Regions from separate parts of the Pseudoalteromonas sp. GutCa3 genome, predicted to be linked through region 2. Evidence: predicted binding sites of a transcription regulator. Region 2 holds the regulator's gene; the other holds the start of a gene.
What was found. Region 2 encodes FliA, which starts transcription of late flagellar genes. Its sites were predicted from a motif close to CTAAAGNTNNNNNNNNNNNNGCCGATA; they were not measured.

Region 1: the regulator FliA is predicted to act here: its motif matches at 1,884-1,910, upstream of pomA (flagellar motor protein PomA).

Annotation. Positions count from the first base shown of each region.
Region 1 is NZ_PJBK01000029.1:35,230-38,419, forward strand. Features, by position in the region: gene dxs (1-deoxy-D-xylulose-5-phosphate synthase) at 1-410, opposite strand, end outside; gene ispA ((2E,6E)-farnesyl diphosphate synthase) at 516-1,403, opposite strand; gene CXF64_RS05940 (exodeoxyribonuclease VII small subunit) at 1,406-1,648, opposite strand; gene pomA (flagellar motor protein PomA) at 1,970-2,737, shown strand; gene CXF64_RS05950 (flagellar motor protein MotB) at 2,740-3,190, shown strand, end outside.
Region 2 is NZ_PJBK01000034.1:17,992-21,181, forward strand. Features, by position in the region: gene CXF64_RS07200 (chemotaxis protein CheA) at 1-348, opposite strand, end outside; gene CXF64_RS07205 (protein phosphatase CheZ) at 364-1,137, opposite strand; gene cheY (chemotaxis response regulator CheY) at 1,155-1,538, opposite strand; gene CXF64_RS07215 (RNA polymerase sigma factor FliA) at 1,579-2,289, opposite strand; gene CXF64_RS07220 (MinD/ParA family ATP-binding protein) at 2,316-3,176, opposite strand; gene flhF (flagellar biosynthesis protein FlhF) at 3,169-3,190, opposite strand, start outside.

The DNA of each region.
Region 1 (3,190 bases), on a different contig from region 2:
GCAGCAATAGACATACCTAAAGCAGCCGAAATAGAGGTGCTTGAATGGCCTACGCTAAACGTATCGTATTGGCTTTCATCGCGAAAAGGAAAAGGGTGCAAACCGTCTTTTTGGCGAATAGTGTGCATTTGCTCGCGACGACCAGTAAGAATTTTATGCGGATAAGCTTGATGACCCACATCCCAAACTAGGCGATCGTCTGGAGTGTTATAAACATAATGCAGCGCAACGGTTAGTTCAACCGTCCCTAAACCAGACGCTAGATGACCGCTACTTTGCGATACTGAGTTGAGTAAATAATCGCGCAGCTCATTGCTAAATGCAGGGAGTTTGTCTTGCGCTAAGTCACGCAATTGGGCTGGCTCGTCAACCAAATTAAGTAATGGATACTTGCTACTATCAAGTGTCATGGTTTTATATATATCCTTCGCTAACATTAATTAATTCAAAGCTTTTACGAATAATTAATGTTGAGTAATAATGTCAGTGCTAATTGCAATACGTATGAGCAAAAATTAGTGGTCACGCTCAATTAGGTAATTTGCTAGCGACGCAAGAAGTGTTGTGTCAGCATCTATATTTGCTAACGCTTCATGGGCTTGTTGTATTAAATTTTGCGCCTTTTCTTTAGCGCCTAGCATACCTAATAACGCCGGATATGTCGCTTTATTCGCGGCAATATCGGAGCCTTGTGGCTTTCCTAAAATAACTGTATCGCCTTCAACATCTAAAATGTCGTCGTGTACTTGAAATGCTAGCCCTATAGCATACCCAAAAACACTTAAATTTTCTAAGGTTTGTTGATCAGCCTTTTCACTGCACAGTGCACCAAGTGTAATTGCGCAATTAATTAGAGCCCCGGTTTTTAGCTTATGTATTCGCTCAAGCTCTTGTACGGTAATCACTTTATCAGTTGCTGCTATATCAAGGCCTTGTCCGCCAACCATACCCTGAAGGCCTGATGCGTGGGCAAGTGTAGCAATCATTTTTACTTGTGTTTGCGATGAGCATTCAAATTTGTGATTCGCAATAAGCTCAAAAGCAAGAGTTTGAAGAGCATCACCGGCTAAAATTGCATTTGCCTCGCCAAACTCTATATGACAAGTAGGGCGTCCGCGGCGTAAGTCGTCGTCGTCCATTGCTGGTAAGTCATCATGGACTAACGAATAGCTATGAATACACTCAATTGCAGCAGCAAGTACGTTTAAGTCTTGATGGTTTGCGCCGAGCATTTTACCTGTGGCATAAACTAAAAATGGACGTAATCTTTTACCACCATTAAATAATCCATACTGGGTGGCGTTCTTTACCGTTTCTTCTGTATCGAGAGGCTGGTTAAAATGCTGTTGTAAGGTCGCTACTACATCTTTTTGAGCACGTTCAATATGATTTTTTATGCTCACAGCTATTCCATATCATTATCAAAATTTGTAAGTACTGACTTTTCGCCATTCCCCATCAAAATTGATACTTTTTGTTCTGCTTGCTGTAATTTCCCTGATGAAGCACTTGCTAATGCAATTCCACGCTCAAATTGCTTTAACGATTGCTCAAGCGATAAGTCACCTTGTTCCATGTCACTAACGATTGTAGATAATTCTTCTAGTGCTTGTTCGAAACTTAAGTTTTCAGGTTTTTTAGTCGCCATCTTTATTTCAGCTTACATAATAAATTTAGGGGTCAATTTTAGGGGGAATGCTAAACTAGGTCAAAGGATGATATTGGTTTTTTACCTTTATAACGTTAAATTATATTTCAAGTGCATTAATAAAGCCTTAATAGCGGTCTGTTGGTTTAATAAATCAATTGATAATTAGGTAGCCCTTATAACTTGATCTAAGATAGTGCTAAAGGCTGCTTTTTATGTTTATTTATAAAAATGGCTTAAGCAATTCAATATGTTGCCGATAAGCAGTTAATAATAAAAGTTTATGATAAGGCCATTAAGCATGAAACTTCTGGAGGAAATGTGGATTTAGCAACCATAATCGGGATCCTAGGCGCAATTGGCTTAATTGTCATGTCTATGTTTATGAGTAGTAGCGGTGAAATGGCTATGTTTTACAATACCCCGTCTGTGGTTATTGTATTTGGTGGTTCACTCTTTATTGTTTTATCAAACTTCACCATGTCGCAATTTTTGGGGATAGGTAAAGTTGTTGCCAAAGCGTTTATGTTTAAAATCGAAACGCCAGAAATACTTATCGAAAAAGCAGTAGAACTTGCGGATTCAGCTCGTAAAGGCGGTTTTTTAGCACTCGAAGAAGCTGAAATTCCAAACCCCTTTATGCGCAAAGGCGTCGATATGCTCGTTGATGGCCACGACGCAGATGTAGTTCGCGCTACACTTCAAAAAGATATTTCTCTAACCACGACTCGCCATGAATTGGGCGCGGGTTTATTTAAGTCGTTAGCTGATATAGGGCCTGCAATGGGTATGATTGGTACTCTAATTGGTTTGGTTGCAATGTTGTCTAACATGGATGACCCAAAGGCAATTGGTCCGGCAATGGCAGTAGCACTATTAACAACTTTATATGGCGCGTTTTTAGCCAATGTTGTGGCAATTCCTATTCAGGTAAAACTCGAACTGCGTAAAGACGAGGAAGCTATGAATCAGCGTTTAATTTTGGATGCTATTTTAGGTATACAAGATGGTCAGAATCCAAAAGTAATCGAAGGTATTTTGAAAAATTACTTAGCTGAATCTAAACGCAAAGTAGATACCGAGGAGTAACTATGTCTGATCAAGAGTGTAAATGCCCACCACCAGGTCTACCTGCATGGATGGGAACGTTTGCCGATTTAATGTCACTGTTAATGTGCTTTTTTGTACTCTTGCTCGCGTTTTCAGAAATGGATGTACTTAAGTTTAAACAAATTGCGGGCTCTATGAAGTTTGCTTTTGGTGTGCAGAATAAAATTGAAGTAAAAGACATCCCTAAAGGTACCTCTGTTATTGCCATGGAGTTTACCCCAGGCAAACCAGAGCCAACCCCAATAGAAACCATTCAGCAGCAAACAGTCGAAATGACTCAACAAATGTTAGAGTTTCAGGCTGGCGATGAAAGTTCAGCAGGCGGCAGGCAAGAACAGCGCGGGGATAAACGCGGTGGTGAATCTCGTAGTACCTCACAAGAAGAATCTTCTGAGCAAGCAACTTCAGCAGCCGATCAGGAGCAAACTAACG
Region 2 (3,190 bases):
AGGATCTGCTGGTTCTGGCTTATCCCTATTTTGGATAGTCGCGAACATTTCATTAATGGTGTCGAGCGCTTGTAAAATAACATCCATTAACTCTGAATTGACCGTTCGCACGCCTTGACGTAGTAAATCAAATACGTTTTCAGCGCCGTGGCAAGCATCAACAAGTTCTGTCATAGCTAAAAAGCCTGCACCACCTTTTACAGTGTGAAAGCCTCTAAATATGGCATTTAGTAACTCGGTATCTTCTGGATTATTTTCCAGTTCAACTAACTGTTCAGATAAAAGCTCTAGGATTTCTCCTGCCTCTACAAGAAAGTCTTGTAAAATATCTTCATCGACTTCAAACATGCAGTTACTCTCCTCTTAGAAGCCCAAACTTGATAAAAGATCATCGACTTCATCTTGATCAGATACAACATCATTACGCGATTCTTTATCAATAATAGGGCCTTCAGGACCTGCTAAAGTTTGTGTGGCAACTGGTTCTTTTATTTTTTGTTGTTCTACTTTATTCGCTGTGTTGTCACTGTCATCTTGTTCAGCAAACGCTGTTAAAAGATGAAGTAAGCTTTCTTCTACTTCTCTAACAAGTTCTATAACACGGCGAATAACTTGACCTGTTAAGTCTTGATAGTCTTGAGCCATTAGTACATTTGTCATTAAGCTTTGAAGCTCATCCGTTTTATGATGAGAGTTATTCATAAACTTATCGATACTATGGCAAAGTTGTTTAAACTCACCAAGCTCAATCTCTCGGCTCATTAAACGATCCCATGTCGGTTTGATATGAGATATTTCATCTGCAAGTTGCTGAGCTATAGGTAAACTAGCCTCAACAGCATCCATTGTTTTATTAGCCGCATTTTCTGTCATTTCTATGACATAATTAAGCCGCTTTTTAGCATCTGGAATCGCATCTGTCGTTATGTTAGTTAAGCGAGTATCAAGCTCAAAACTTTTAAGTGCTTCGTGCAGTTGACGAGTCAACTTCCCAACTTCAGCAAATAATTTAGACTGCTCTTGCGAAGCTGTCTCTAAAATCAACTGATTAGCTTTATCTTGCTCATCGTTTTCTAAATAAATGACGAGTTGACGAGCTTGTTCTAACGTTATTTGAGGCGCAGCTGGTGCTGACATAAGCCTCTCCCCCATCATTAGCCTAAGCGTTCAAATACTTTTTCTAATTTAGTTTTTAATGTTCCAGCCGTAAATGGCTTAACAATATAACCATTAACGCCAGCTTGCGCTGCAGCTATTATTTGTTCTTTTTTAGCTTCTGCCGTTACCATCAGTACAGGGATATGTTTTAACTTATCATCTGCACGAATTGCTCTTAAAAGGTCAATACCTTGCATTCCCGGCATATTCCAATCTGTAACCACAAAATCAAATACTTGATTTTGTAACATAGGCAAAGCTGTAGACCCGTCATCAGCTTCTTGAACATTAGTGAAACCTAAGTCACGTAATAGGTTTTTTATAATTCGTCTCATCGTTGAAAAATCATCAACTACAAGAATTTTCATGTTTTTATCCAAAACATCCCCCAGTGAGGTATTAACCTTAGTTTACTTACTACTAGTTTATCCAGTCATTGATTTTAGCTTTAAGCTTAATCATCGCCTGACCATGTATCTGACTTACACGCGATTCGCTTACATCGAGTATATGTCCTATTTCTTTTAAATTCATTTCATCGTTATAGTATAAAGAAAGTACCATTGCATCACGCTCTGGTAATGACTTTATTGCATTTAGCAAAGACTCATTAAACCGATCATTTTTAACATTATTAAAAGGTTTGTCTAGCGCTAAATCTTGGCCTACGGGAGTAATAACATCCTCATCTACACCAAGGTCTTCTATGCCTAATACTTTACTGGTATTAACATCATTTAAAATATGATGGTACTCATTGAGTGAAATTTCAAGTTTTTCAGCAACTTCTGTATCTGTTGGTTCGCGATTCAGACTGCTTTCGAGCCCAGTAATTGCTTCTGCAACTTGTCGGCTTTTACGGTGTACTGAACGAGGAGCCCAATCACCACGGCGCATTTCATCAAGCATAGCCCCGCGAATACGAATACCGGCGAAGGTTTCAAAGCTTGCGCCTTTTGTTGCATCAAAGTTTTTTGAAGCTTCTATTAAACCTATCATTCCTGATTGAATTAAATCATCAAGCTGAACGCTAGGTGGTAATCGAGCAATTAGATGACATGCCACTTTTTTAACAAGTGATGCATGTTTCTCAACAATCACATTTAAGTTTTGTGTTGATTGATATCCCATAGCTCTATTCACCAATGTTGTCATAATTAGCCGTTTACTAGTTTCTCAATGAAAAACTCTAAATGCCCAGATGGTTGATTTGGTATTGGCCATTTAACTGCTTTTGTCGCCAGCGCTTTAAACGCGAGAGCGGCTGGCGAACTTGGAAAGAGCTCAACAATCACCTTTTGGCGACGTGTTGCTTTGCGCATATTTTCGTCATAAGGAACCGTTGCTACTAGCTCCATTGAAACATCTAAAAAGCGATCGGTAACTTTAGATAGTTTTGCAAACAATTCAGTGCCTTCACGCATACTGCGGACCATATTGGCAACAATTTTGAACTTATAAACACCGTGCTCGCGGCTTAATACTTTAATAAGTGCGTAAGCATCGGTTATTGATGTTGGTTCATCGCACACTACAACCATTACATCTTGTGCTGCTCGTGAGAAGCTTAGCACCATGTCTGAAATACCAGCGGCTGTATCTACAATTAAAATATCAAATTCGGTATTCAATTCGCTAAATGCACGAATTAGCCCGGCATGCTCAGATGGCGATAATTCAACCATACTTTGCGAGCCCGATGTAGCGGGTACAATTTTAATACCAGCAGGGCCTTCAACTAAAATCTCGTCAAGCTCACATTCACCTGACAAAACGTGTGATAAATTGCGCTCTACACGTAAACCAAGCATCACATCACAGTTTGCTAAACCTAAGTCAGCATCCAGCACTAATACTCTATTACCTTGTTGCCCTAGTGCAATAGCGGTATTTAGAGAAACATTTGTTTTCCCCACCCCACCTTTACCACCGGTTACAGCGATAACTTTTACGCCGTTGTTATTGTTTTGACTCATTTTGCGCAGGCCGCTTGCTTGATCTAATACTGTGTTAATCATACATCCCTACTGTA